Linked DNA regions of Zymomonas mobilis subsp. pomaceae ATCC 29192. The protein of the gene in region 1 interacts with the protein of each later gene in a pairwise test. Links are inferred from orthologs where the notes say so. Each region holds a gene or a part of one and is shown on either strand. Other genes may lie near its edges. The genes, in order: sucC and sucD.

Region 1 (7,014 bases):
TTGGAATCCCATATCACAATCAAATAAAGTAGCTTCCCGTCCTAACTTAGCGGGCGAATGGGCATCTGAACTTGATATCAGGCGATAGCGATCCAAAGAGGAGACGCGCCAATTCATCTCAGGATCAGAAGATAAACCGGTTTCAGCCGCAAAAATATGCCCTGCTAAATCGCCATAACATTCATCAATAGAATCAAAACCGGATTTTGATCCCAAAGCTGAAAACCAAGGCGTCCAAATATGGGCAGGCGCAAGCCATGAATCCTTTCCCGATTCCAAGGTTATTTCAAGGAGATCACGAGAGTCCAATCCTAAAATTGGTCGTCCATCTGAAACAATATTGCCTATCTTGGCTAGTTTTTCGGCAAAGCGATCCGCTGCTTCAAAGTGAGAATGATATACCAGATGGTGCACTTTTCGGGTTTTGTCGCCTTTCTTATAAATGGTCGATATTTCCCCCGAAAGAATAAAGCGGACAGGTGTTTGGCATCCGATGGGTAAATTTTTCATCAAAGGCTGTTCAATCTCCGGCTTTAACCGGAACAGGCCGTTGCCTTCTGCGATTAGCTTCTCTTTCATTTCCTGCCGCCACGCCGGATGGGTGCAGTCTCCAGTCGCTACCAGATGAATCCCTTTTTCAGCTGATCCTGACGCCAAATGTTCCAGATCTAAATTACGACTGGTGGCGCGCGCATAGCGAGAATGAACATGGAGATCAGCTAAAAAATGGCTCATGAGCACACCTTATTTCTTTATTAAGCACTATAAAAATATTTATTAAAATAAAAAAATGAAAAAATAATAAAAAATTAAATTTAAAATAAATAAAAAATATTAAAATTTAAAATATATACAGTTTTTTTTCTAAAAAAATAAGATATTATTCCATTTTTAAATATAGAGACCTACATTTTTTAAAAAATACTGTGAATCCATAGAAATAATACCAAGGGAAGAATCATATATCCGTCAAGAATATCTGGAATCGCCGTTTCTGGCTTACGGGTGCCGCGATTGTCATTAACATAGGGGCATTTTCAAGTTTTCCATCCTCTGCGGATGCTGTTGTCGTCAAGGATAATGGCCGCCTTGGATTAGAGAAGCCCTCAATGTTTTAAGATGGCAGCCCTCAGAAGGCTAGCAATCAAGATGCAATCGAGACTAAATATAATTTAGGTCTTCGCTATTTCAAAGGCGAAGGCGTCCCGCAAAATAGAAGAGCCACAAGATTCTGGATTCATCAGAGGCGGAAAGGGGGGTGCTGATGCCCAAGAATTGCTTAAAAAGTTAAATAATTGGGTTTTTTGTGGGGTTTTGAAGTCAGAATATAGGCGGGGCGGGTTTTATCTATCTGTCGGCTTTTTATTTTTTGTGAGGGTTTCGAGGAAAAACAAGTTAGATTTGTTTTTGGGTATGATCAGGAAAAAGAAAAGGCGGGGTTTTAAAGGGCTAAGATGATGCTGGTGGCTATGGGATTCTTCACCTCTCAAGCGTAGTAAGAGTAGTTCAGAATATTTTCGTTTTTTCTATAAGACAGTTTGTTATTAAAAGACGGCATTTTACTACATGTTTATCAAAGGCAAAGGCCTGAAGGGCGAGTGTGCCGCTTTGGCTGATGGTGGCCCGTGCCAATGTTACGATCTCTATAGGTGTTTATCGTGTAGCTATCATTTTTAACGGATTTAGGCTCTAGATAGCCAATTTTACCTGATTTTAGCTGTGATTTTGTTGGGTCACGATTGCGGGTGAATGGGTTTATAGATAATATCCAAAATGGATTATAATGACTTGGCTGACGATTGGATGTGCCCGAGTCTCTCGATTAAGTATATCTGGGTCTCTTTAGATAGCGGCACCCTATTTTTTGAAACCCTATTTTTAATTAATCGATATTTTATTTTATAAGGTTAATTAAATATCGCCAAATATTTGGACCTTGATATTTTGGATTGATACCGAATTTTCATTTTAAAAAAATAGCAAAAATTACCTTATGAAAAGGGATGTTTTTATTTTTAATGCTTAAAGATGACTGTTTTAGAGATTAATCTTAAAAGAAGGGTCGCTTCTTAAAATAAAAAGCGACCCTTAATTTAAGCCAGCGAGCAAGGGGGCTTACTTATCCTCTGGCTTTCTCTTCAGCAATATGGAGCGCATTACTGTAAGAAATACAGCTCTTCCAGCTGTAGAAAGCTTTAAAAACTGCGCTTCTCCTGTAACAAAAATAAAAGATAGTTCAATTATGGATGTAATATTTTTTACGTAAAATAAATTTTCAAATCACAGTGAAATATTGAATATATTCATCTTTAGATCTTAAAGCCTTCTTGCAAACTGTAGCTTTATTTCTCATTCCTGTTTTTCTATAATCTGTTTTTTCTACAATCTATCCTTCTGGAAGACAGATAGGCCGGTTCATAAAAATCGGCTGTTTTTTTTCTAATCTCTGAAATACAGCTTCTATAATCTACACAGTAAAAAGGCCGGAATCAGGTGAATATATACGAATATCAGGCAATGGCCCTCTTAGGGGAACGGGGCGTGCCCGTTGTTCCCGGTCATGTGGCAACGACTATTGAAGACGCTATTACAGCAGCCGAAAAGCTTTCAGGCCCTTCTTATGTTATAAAATCACAAATTTTAGCAGGCGGACGTGGCAAGGGTCATTTTTGGGAATCGCCTTCTGATGGCGGTGGTGTGCGGATAGCTCGGGACGTCGAATCGCTTAAGAATCATGTAACCCGTATGCTGGGTAAGCATTTAGTGACAGCCCAAACGGATAAAAAGGGTATTCTGGTTGAAAAGGTTTTCATTACCGAAGCGATTGACATCGTCAGTGAATATTATCTTTCTCTGCTGGTAGATCGTCAAACAGGACGGATTACTTTTGTTGTCTCCCCAGAAGGCGGTATGGATATTGAAGCGGTCGCCCGCGATAAACCCGAAGCTATTCATCGCATTTCTGTTGATCCTGCCACAGGATTTCAGGCCCATCATGGCCGTGCTATTGGCTTTGCGCTGGGGCTTAAAGGGGACATTTTCAAACAAAGCATAAAACTGAGCGCTGCGCTTTATAAGGCTTTTGTTGAAACTGATATGAGCCTACTTGAAATTAATCCGTTGGTGGAAACGGGGGATGGCAAGCTTTTACCCGCAGATGCCAAAGTCAGTTTTGACGACAATGCGCTTTTTCGGCATCCTGATATTGCGGCGTTGGGTGAGGCGGGTACCTCTGATCCTTTGGAACAAGAAGCCAAGAAATCAGGGCTTTCCTACATTAAACTTGACGGCAGTATTGGCTGCATGGTGAATGGTGCCGGTCTTGCTATGGGAACGATGGATATTATTCAGCTGCATGGCGAAATGCCCGCCAATTTTCTGGATGTCGGCGGGGGGGCCAGTCGCGAAAAAGTGGCCACCGCTTTTCGCATCATTCTATCCGATCCTTCGGTTAAAGGTATCCTCATTAATATTTTCGGCGGTATCATGCGTTGCGATATTTTAGCGGAAGGCATTATCGCCGCTGCTCGTGAGCTGGATATTAACGTTCCTTTGGTGGTGCGTTTGGAAGGTAACAATGTCAAGGAAGGTAAGGCTGCCCTTGTCTCTTCTGGATTGGCCATTATTACAGCTAATGATCTTGGAGATGCAGCGGAAAAAATCGTCGCCGCTATCCAAAAAGCGGCCTGATCTTGCTACTGTTTGGGATAAGTCGGCCTAAGCATAAAGACTGGCGGATAGCTGACCGACACACAATGCTAAAGATGACGCTCATGGCGATTCTTCTAAAAGGCGATAAAGGGAGATTCTGATGAAAGTAATGGTGCCCGTTAAACGTGTAATTGACTATAATCTCAGACCAAGAGTGAAAGCCGATGGTTCGGGAGTTGACCTTTCCAATCTCAAAATGTCCCTCAATCCTTTTGATGAAATTTCTGTTGAAGAAGCGGTTCGTCTTAAAGAAAAAGGTATCGTTCAAGAAATCGTCTTGGTGTCAGTAGGCCCTACCAAGGCACAGGATCAGATACGCACCGGTCTCGCTATTGGCGCTGATCGCGGCATCCTTATCGAAACAGATGAGAATGTAGAACCTCTCTCCGTTGCTAAACTGCTGAAAGCTATTGTCAGTGAAGAAAAACCGGATTTAGTGATTGCAGGTAAGCAGGCCATTGATGACGATTCCAATCAGACCGGCCAAATGTTGGCTGCACTTTTGGGATGGCCACAGGGATGCTTTGCCTCTAAAATCGCTATCGCTGATAATAAAATTGAAGTGACCCGTGAAATTGACGGCGGGCTAGAAACGATCAGCCTTAATTTACCGGCTGTTGTCACAGCCGATTTACGGCTTAATGAACCGCGTTTTGTTTCCCTGCCGAATATTATCAAGGCGCGTAAAAAGCCGATCGAAATCAAAAAGCCGATAGATTACGGCGTCGATATTACGCCGCGGTTAAAAACTATCCGCATAGAAGAGCCACCTGTGCGTCAAGCCGGTGAAAAGGTCGAAACGGTTGAAGAATTTGCGGCCAAACTCAAGGAATGGGGAGTCGTAGCATGAGCATACTTGTTTTAGTCGATTACAATGGGGCTTCGATTGACGAAGGCAGTCTCTCTGCGATTACGGCAGCCCTTCAGATAGAGAATGATGTTGATCTTTTAATCGCCGGTGAAAATATCCGTGCGGCCGCTGAAGCTGCCAGCAAGATTAAAGGCATTAATAAAGTGCTTTTGGCGGATGCGCCAGCTTATGCCCATAGTTTAGCTGAAAACATTACGCCTTTGATCGTAAAATTACTGGATAATTATCAGGTTTTTGTCGCCTCTGCCAATTCCAACGGCAAGAATATCGCGCCACGCGTTGCCGCTTTATTAGATACACAGCAAATATCCGAAATTATTACGGTTGTATCCCCTGATACTTTCCGTCGTCCTATTTATGCCGGAAATGCTATTGCGACGGTGCAATCCGTGGATGCTAAAAAGGTTGTTACCGTACGCGCAACGGCTTTTGAAAAGGCCGAGGCCGAAGGCGGTTCTGCCCCTATTGAAGCCGTAGAAGCTACCGAAGACACGGGCCTTTCCCGTTTCGTCTCTGTCGATTTACAGCAATCTGGACGCGCCGATTTAAACACTGCCCCTATTGTGGTTTCTGGGGGCCGTGCTTTAGGCTCTCCCGAGAAATTCCATGAATTAATCGAAGGTTTTGCAGATTGTATTCATGCAGCGGTTGGGGCATCGCGTGCGGCTGTTGATGCTGAATATGCGCCTAATGACTGTCAGGTAGGTCAAACCGGCAAAATTGTTGCGCCAGAAGTCTATATTGCGGTGGGTATTTCCGGGGCGATCCAGCATCTTGCTGGTATGAAAGATTCCCGTAAAATTGCAGCGATCAATATTGATCCCGAAGCCCCCATTTTCCAGATCGCTGATATTGCATTGGTAGGTGATCTCTTCGAAATTATGCCTTCTTTGATCGAAAAATTCTAAACCCTTGATTCTGGTCAGTATCACGGGCTGAAATCTTTAAAAATATCCAGATAGCAGAGTTTGATTTGCTATCTGGATAAACTTTATTTTTAAAAATAACATTATAAAACAAGCTATTAGCAATATTTTTTGCTAAACTGATAGCGCTTTGCCTTCAATCCTATGCAAGGCCGTTCTAGAACGTCTTCATTCTCATTGGAGCCGGTAATGATTCGCAACAATAGTTTGAAACTGTTCCCTTGCCTTGCTGCGCTGTAAATGAGATCAAGAAACCTGTTATATAAGACAGAAAAATGCTGTCCGTTTGAAGAATAGCAGGCCTTAAGGAGAAGAAGATGACCGAAGCCGAATGGTGGGAATTCGACAGTGTTGCGGCCATGGCCAAACAGATTGCCGATGATATTGAATTTATTATTAAACAGGCGATTGAAAAAAAAGGCCGCGCTCTCATAATCGTTCCGGGTGGTTCTACCCCCAAGCTGGTTTTCCCAACCCTTGCAGAACGCGAAATTGAATGGCCCAAGGTAACCTTGATGCTGACGGATGATCGTTTGGTCGCGCGCAGTGACAAGTTAAGCAACTTTGGCCTTCTGACCAAATATTTCGAAAAAACGGGTGCCGAATTAGTCTCGCTGATTGATGAATCCTTATTGGATGACCGTGCCGCTGCGGGGCGTGCCGCTGATCAAAAACTGGCCTCTTACAAATGGCCTGCGGATCTTGTCTGGCTGGGTATGGGTAATGACGGTCACACGGCCTCTATTTTCCCGGGGCCGAATTTTGATGAAGCTGTAAATGGCCCCCGTGAACGGCGTGCCTTGGGTATTCTTCCTGATCCGCTTCCACCAGAAGCACCGGTTGCACGTGTTTCGCTCAGCCTCTCGGCATTAGCTTCTGCTCATACGGTGATGGTTGTCATCACGGGTGATCACAAACGAACTGTGCTTAATCAGGCCTTAGAAGAAGGGGCTTCTTCCCGTTTACCTGTCGGTCGGGTTCTCGGTGAAACGGAAGCTTCTATTGACGTTTATTGGACCAAATAAGCGTCTCTGATATTTTGATCACAGTTTTAAAAGCCTGTATCTTTATAAGATGCAGGCTTTTTTTAGAGTATAGCTTGATTAATTTTTTCGAAACACAAAAATATTCTGAATATTTTATTCGAAATTTATTCTCGATGATCCGGCGGTAAATCACCATCAAAGGCAATTCGCCTTAAACATTCACGATAACGTTGTTTAGCTTTTATATCTTCGGATGATTTCGGCGCTAAATAACGACATTCCAAAAATTTTTGTTCGCGTCTCGCGGCGGCCTCTGTGAAAACAGAGGATTGTGCGGCTGTTTTTTTAGCGGGAGCTATTTTTTGTCGTTCCGACCCAGCCGTTGTTATAACCAGAAGTAAACATACCGCCACCGCCGTCAGGGATGAAAGCAACGTCGCAGCAAGACTGACAACCGTATTGATTGATAAGCGAGACAAAGGCATCCCATTTCAAAAAAGCTATTACAAACTCATAAAAT
Region 2 (7,072 bases), 1.1 Mb from region 1 along the record:
TCCCGATAATGCGGTGAAAGAGGCGCTTTTAGAAACGGTGGAGTTCACTATAGCGCGCGCTTATTAAGAAGAAATACGGGTATTTTATTTATAAGGCTCTTTGCGCTTTGTCTTCTTTTCCTGATTTACCGGTTACTCAGATCATTCCTTCTCTGTTGAGTGCTTTGCAAAAACGTAGCAATGCCGTGCTGATTGCACCTCCGGGGGCAGGAAAAACAACAGGATTAGCGCCTTGTTTGCTGCAAGAAGCATGGTGTGATGGACAAATAATCTTATTATCACCGCGTAGATTGGCGGCCAAAGCCGCCGCCGAGCGGATGGCGGCTATGCTGGGTGAGCCTGTGGGGCATCAAATAGGTTATGCCACGAGGATGGAATCCAAGCGTTCTAAAGATACCCGCATACTGGTCGTGACCGAGGGTATTTTTCGACATTATATTCAGAAAGACCCTGAATTACAGGGTATATCGGCCGTTTTATTTGATGAGATTCACGAACGCAGTTTGGATAGCGATTTTTCTTTAGCGCTCGCGTTAGATATTCAAGCCGCCTTGCGACCTGATTTAAGGTTGATTGCTATGTCCGCCACGATGGACGGGACACGTTTTTCGGCATTAATGGCCGAAGAGGATAGGGGGATAGCCCCCGTTTTTGAAAGTCAGGGACGCTGTTATCCGCTTCATTATAATTATGTCGGGCGTCAAGCTGAAATCTCGATTGAACAAAATATGGCGGCCATAATCCGGCGAGCTTTACAGGAAAATGAAGGCGGCCTTTTAGCTTTTTTACCCGGTCTAGGCGAGATTGAACGGACAGCGGCTTTATTAAAAGATTTACCGTCCAATATCTGTCTCTATCGCTTGCATGGTGTGATTGACCCTAAAGAACAAAGGGCGGCAATTTTACCCGCCGAAAAAGGAAAACGAAAACTGGTATTAGCCAGTGCTATCGCGGAAACAAGTTTGACACTGGATGGCATTTCTATTGTTGTTGATTCTGGATTAACGCGCCGTGCCCGTTATGATCGGCAAGCGGGTTTAACCCGATTAGTAACAGAGCGTGTCAGTCGCGCTTCAGCCGATCAACGCGCAGGACGGGCAGGGCGACAGACCGTCGGCTATGTTTGGCGATTATGGGAAGAAGCCGCTCAAGCTGGTTTATCGCCCTATGATCCACCCGAGATTACCGAAGCCGATCTTTCGACTTTAACGCTTGAGTCCGCTTTGTGGGGACTTGATGATCCTCGGAAATTGCGTTGGATTGACGCCCCCCCTTCAAGCGGGATTGAAGAAGCCTATACGCGATTACGCAATTTAGAGGCGATTAATGCAGAAAATCGCCCGTTACCTCATGGTGAGGCCTTAACGCGTTTACCGATGTCTTTACCTCTGGGCCATATGCTTTTAGCGGCGAAAGAAAGAGGACTGGGAAAAATGGCAGCGGATATGGCTGTCTTATTATCAGAACGCGGGTTAGGCGGGTTAGACTGTGACCTTGAAAGCCGTTTAGCCCGTTTTCGTCGTGATAGAGGGCCACGTGCCCAAAAAGCACGGGATTTAGCGGCAAGATGGCAAAAATTAGCCGGTATTTCATCCTCTACCCCACCTACGCCCGATAATGAAAATCATATCGGTATTTGTATCGCTTTGGCTTTTCCTGATCGGGTCGCAAAAAGGCGCGATTCAACGGGGTCCCAATGGCTATCTGTGGGTGGAAGAGGATTCCAACTAGACCCAGCTTCACCCCTAGCCCGTCATGAATGGTTAGCCGTTGCAGAAGCGCAAGGTTCTGCCCAATCGGCACGGATTATAGCCGCAGCGCCTCTTGATAAAGAAGATATAACGGCGCTTTTTTCAGACAAAATTATGACAGAGCATCTCGTTCAGTTGAATAAAGAGAATTATGCTGTTGAGCCCCAGAGAAGGCAGCGCTTAGGGGCTGTTATCCTCAGTAAAGGGCGTGATGATTCACCTGATGAATCGATGATCGCGGCGGCTTTACTCGAGGCTGTGCAGCAATATGGCTTGAATATTCTTCCATGGCCGGAAACGGCGTGTACTTTACGTCAACGATGGGCTTTTCTTGCTGCCCAATCGGATGAGATAAGAGATAATCTTCCCGATCTAAGCGATAACGCCTTGTTAGAAAAACAGGCGATCTGGTTAGAACCGATTTTAAAGGGGTGTCGACGTCTGGATCAAATCGCCCCTACCGCTTTATCGCAGGCATTGGACAATCTTTTGGGTTGGCAGGGGAAACAGCAACTAGAGGATTGGGCACCGGCACGATTGATAACACCCGCAGGCAGCAGCCATGTTATTGATTATCAAGCCGAAGGAGGGCCTGCGGTTGAAGTAAGGCCCCAGGCTTTATTCGGGATGAAAAACCATCCGATGTTAGCCAATGGAAGGGTGGCGTTGGTTTTTCGTCTCGTTTCACCCGCAGGCCGTCCTATTCAGACCACAACAAATTTGCCCGATTTTTGGGCAGGAAGTTGGAAAATGGTCGCCAAAGAGATGCGGGGACGGTATCCTCGCCATCCATGGCCAGATGATCCCGCCTCCGCTGTGCCAACCTTGCGTACACAAAAAGGGCGCAAAGTACATTAGCCTTTTCCAAAGCCTTATTATGGAACGTTAATCCGTCCTATAAACGCAAATATGCTTATAGTCAGACATAGGACAGGACCATCCGGCAGGCGAAATCTTTGGCCTTTAAGCTTGCGCGGATAGGGACTCTTTTCTTTGTGTCGTTATTCTTCTAGAGCTATTTCGCAGACACGATTAGGTTGCCCCTTGGTCGTTCCCCATACATGATCAGCAAAGACATGCCCTTTTCCGCTATAGCGGGCACCGGTATTGTGAATCGGGGTAAAATAATGGCTAGGCCATAAAGTATAGCCATATTGAGGGTTTTCTTTGTGGATTTCCGTAACGAGTTTAGGGCCAGTTATATGGCAAGGCCAACCATCCACAATAGATTCTCTGGCGTGAATTCTTTCGATAAGTTTAGCCATAAATTCTTGTTCTGGGGCCGCCCCCATAACATGATTGCCAATAAGGCCAGGGCGCATTTGTTCATGTTCCCAACCAAGACAAATATCGCTATCAAAAAGCCAGTCTTCTAAGGGGCGGATACAATAACAATCTGCATCCACATAGAAGCCGCCTTCAATAAAAAGGATTTCATAACGCATCAAATCGCTAACGCCATCCAAACGGCCCCATTCTAACAACGTTTTGATGTGTTGGATGTTATACCAATTATGATTAGCTAAAATATCGTTACCCCAGACCTTAACTTGCCAATCTGGATTTTTATCAACCCAACTGTTGATGAAATGAGTAGGGCATTTACTCTCATCTCCGATCCAAATGGTATGAATGATTTTCGGGATTGATAATCCCCCCCCCCATCATATCGTTAAATCCGTATTTATCAGCCATATCGTTTCTTTTGTTTATAATATTGGATATTGAAAGTAGTAAAGAATTCGTCAATTTATTTCAATAAATTAAAAGATGTATTAGTGCCTTATTAATATAAGGCTCTACAGATTTAAAATTTTTAATTTTAGGTAATTTTTTTTCTTACCAGAAACATAAGAAAATTTTATAAAAATCTTACAATAAATAAAATATGATTTATTATCTATAATGCCTGAATAAACCTATAATATTCACAATGTGGCCGAAGACATCGGGTTTTCTATAGGGAATGTTGCAAGCCTTTTGTTTATCTTATTTATTGATAATGCGAGGGTGAATGAAGAATACAGAATGAAAAAAGGCATGTAAAAATACACGCCTCTTTTTTCATTGTATATCTGATAAGGGATATTAATCTTTAATCAGATTATAGAGTGTCTGACCAATTTTTGACGGGTCGGGTGTCATGGCGATACCCGCTTTCCGCATGGCTTCTATTTTTGTCGCGGCATTCCCCGAACTACCGGAAACAATAGCCCCCGCATGACCCATATGACGCCCCGGTGGCGCTGAAACGCCCGCAATGAAACCGGCGACTGGTTTTTTACGGCCTTTACGGGCTTGCTCTTTTAAAAATTCTGCCGCGTTCTCTTCATCCGTGCCACCGATTTCCCCGATCATGATAATAGATTCCGTTTCATCATCCGCTAAAAACATATCCAGCACATCGATAAAATCGGTTCCATTAACCGGATCCCCCCCAATACCTACGGCCGTTGATTGCCCTAACCCCAATTGGCTGGTTTGGAAAACGGCTTCATAAGTGAGGGTGCCGGAACGGCTGACGATGCCCACCGAACCTTTTTTGAAAATAGCCCCCGGCATAATACCGATCCGTGCGCCTTCCGGCGTCAGCAATCCTGGACTATTCGGGCCGATTAACCGTGATTTAGAACCGGTTAAAGCCCGTTTCACCCGTACCATATCCAGAACCGGAATGCCTTCTGTTACCGTTACAATTAACGGAATTTCAGCATCAATCGCTTCTAAGATGGCATCCCCGGCAAAAGCGGGGGGAACGAATATCATGGACGCATCCGCGCCCGTTTTTGCCCTTGCCTCGGAAACAGTATTAAAAATAGGAAGATCAAGATGGGTTTGTCCCCCCTTACCCGGCGTGACACCGCCCACCATTTTTGTTCCGTAAGCCAGTGATTGTGCCGTGTGGTGGCTGCCTTGCTGGCCAGTGATGCCTTGCGTAATAACTTTCGTCGCCGCACTAGCAAGAATTGACATCGGTTAATTTCTCCTGACCAGACGCCCAGCTGCAAGGCCGTGGCAGACCGTCTTAAAAGCGATTTAGTTATAAAGAAAACGGAAAATGGAAATCAGCTTATGCCTGAATGAAAAGCAATTTTCAAAACAGAAAAAATAGCAAAACTCCCTACGATTATCATATAAAAATAGAGGATAAGCTGAAGACTATTTCTTATTTTACGATAAGAAGGCGAAGGAAAAAGCGTATCGACAAAAAATCGGGCATAACCATACGTAGAAAACACCAAGAGCACTATGGGTATGGCCACGATAGCTTGGCCAAGCCACCGCCGCACAAGGTTAAAGTCATAAGACGGCAACCGAAAAAACGAGATAATTAACCAACTGTATAAGAAGACATTCGCCAAGGCTGTTAGCTGTTTATAAAAATCAGCTTTTTTATCCCTGTCTATAGGGGGTGTCGGGCTGAGGCTGTCTTTCATCATGTCTCGAATATTACCTTAATAAAATGAGAGCCCACACTAAAAATGTTATAAGCAGCGCTATCATACTCATAGCGGAATAGAAGCCGTGGCTTTCTCTAAGCGAAGGATTACGGCTTCCCTTAAGAGCATTAAAACGTATCGAGGCCATAACATGATAAAAAAAACACCATGTCAGCCCGACCCCGATTATCCGGCTTAAAATATTCACAGAAAAAGCAAAAGAGTTCTTGTCGGCTGCATGAACCATATAATGCAGAAAAAAGGCATAATTTTCGGGGCTACTTGCAACCGAGAATAACCATAGCGTAAAAACAGGAAAAGCAATAAAGGCAATTGCTAACGCGGTTATGCGGTGTAACAAAGTAGCCGATTTTTGGAAATCCGGCGATGCTGTTTTAGAAGAAGAAGGATTAATCGGCCTCGCCACAAGAAAATACTCCGGTTAGACGGAAGAAATATATCAGCTCTCGAAAATTATCTTTTAAACCATAGATAATATGGCGCAACTGATGATCGGTTTTAAAGATAAAAATAAAAACGGAAAAGGACGAATAGGACGCTATGGCGAGTAGAAAGCAGGGTAACGGCGACACGATAACAGGATTTCCTTATAATGCGCCTTGTAATGGAAGTTGGAAACTAATCTTACCCTGTAATCGCGAGGAAGCGCAGGCTTTGGCCGAAGGTGAAATTGGGGGTTTTATACTGATGGATGAACCTCCAGTTATTATGGTAAGCGAACCGGATCCCAATCTTCCTGAAAATTGGCGTTTAGAGGCTTATTTCGACCGTGAGCCTGATGGTACGCTTGTAGCGATGCTGCGTGACTTGGTGCCTAGTGCTTCTCACCTACAACCCGTTATCGAACATATCGAAGAACAGGATTGGGTCGTTTTATCGCAGTCTGGACTAGAACCCGTTCGTGCTGGCCGTTTCTTGGTATGCACACCGGCCAATATTATTCCCGCAGAAAAGGGCTTGAAAGCTTTTACGATTGATGCGGGTCGGGCTTTTGGGACAGGTCACCATGAGACGACGACGGGCTGTCTTATGATGCTGGATAAATTAAAACGCCAAGGACAGCATTTTTCAAATATTGCTGATATTGGCACAGGCACAGGGTTATTAGCTTTTGCGTCGCGATATCTTTGGCAATCCGCGAAGGTTATAGCCTCGGATCTTGATCCGGTAGCCATTGAGGTTGCCAAGGAAAATGCTGTTATCAATAGCATACCGATGGGGCGGGGACGTTGTCAGGTCGAAATGGTTATCGCTGCCGGTCTGGCTCATCGGCGTTTACAACAGCGTGCCCCTTATGATTTGCTGATAGCCAATATTCTGGCAGGTCCTTTAATCGAATTAGCGGATTCCTTTGTCCCTGCTCTTGCCTCAGGGGGATGTTTGATTCTAGCGGGTTTGGTCAAAGAACAGGAAAAAGCGGTCTGTCGTGCTTATCAACGTTTAGGGATGCGTCTGGCAGATCGTGTGGTTTTGGGCGATTGGCCCAGCCTTTTGCTGGTAAAAAGACCCAATTTTTAATATTTTTCATTTTTTAGGCATAAAATCCTAAAAAAATGAAAATAGAGACTGGACGTAGTGAGCAGCTTGTGGCATCCGGCTTGACCTTAGCTGTTGATATTCAAGCTGAATACTTCAGCCAGTCACGCGGGTGTGGCGGAATTGGTAGACGCGACGGATTCAAAATCCGTTTCTAGCGATAGAGTGTCGGTTCGAGTCCGACCACCCGTACCATCTCTTTCTAGTATTTTCGTTATCTACAAATCTTTACTAGACCTAAATAATCAGAGATGATGACACTAAAGACGAGTAAAGGCGGTTGTCTTCAGCTTCATTCAAATTTAACCTGTCTGATACGCGTAC

What was found.
Region 2: the proteins of sucC (region 1) and sucD interact in binary tests that used the Escherichia coli proteins (3 or more experiments, as listed by UniProt). The link is inferred for Zymomonas mobilis subsp. pomaceae ATCC 29192 from one-to-one orthologs.

Annotation. Positions count from the first base shown.
Region 1 is NC_015709.1:1,878,854-1,885,867, forward strand. The notes cover bases 1,741-4,591. They hold sucC (ADP-forming succinate--CoA ligase subunit beta), read left to right. Parts: upstream 1,741-2,493; coding sequence 2,494-3,690; downstream 3,691-4,591. Other genes in these bases: ZYMOP_RS08375 (electron transfer flavoprotein subunit beta/FixA family protein), read left to right, coding at 3,812-4,561; ZYMOP_RS08380 (electron transfer flavoprotein subunit alpha/FixB family protein), read left to right, coding at 4,558-4,591. In the rest of the region: ZYMOP_RS08365 (UvrD-helicase domain-containing protein), read right to left, coding at 1-735; more of ZYMOP_RS08380, read left to right, coding at 4,592-5,490; pgl (6-phosphogluconolactonase), read left to right, coding at 5,826-6,533; ZYMOP_RS08390 (hypothetical protein), read right to left, coding at 6,659-6,979. UniProt on the Escherichia coli protein: Succinyl-CoA synthetase functions in the citric acid cycle (TCA), coupling the hydrolysis of succinyl-CoA to the synthesis of either ATP or GTP and thus represents the only step of substrate-level phosphorylation in the TCA.
Region 2 is NC_015709.1:748,278-755,349, reverse strand. What follows is about bases 2,783-5,691. They hold sucD (succinate--CoA ligase subunit alpha), read right to left. Parts: upstream 4,725-5,691; coding sequence 3,840-4,724; downstream 2,783-3,839. Other genes in these bases: ZYMOP_RS03335 (succinate dehydrogenase, cytochrome b556 subunit), read right to left, coding at 5,202-5,618; ZYMOP_RS03340 (succinate dehydrogenase/fumarate reductase transmembrane subunit), read right to left, coding at 4,817-5,191; ZYMOP_RS03350 (glycosyltransferase), read right to left, coding at 2,783-3,280. Also shown: ZYMOP_RS03360 (polyprenyl synthetase family protein), read left to right, coding at 1-67; ATP-dependent helicase HrpB, read left to right, coding at 108-2,609; more of ZYMOP_RS03350, read right to left, coding at 2,753-2,782; ZYMOP_RS03330 (50S ribosomal protein L11 methyltransferase), read left to right, coding at 5,753-6,730. UniProt on the Escherichia coli protein: Succinyl-CoA synthetase functions in the citric acid cycle (TCA), coupling the hydrolysis of succinyl-CoA to the synthesis of either ATP or GTP and thus represents the only step of substrate-level phosphorylation in the TCA.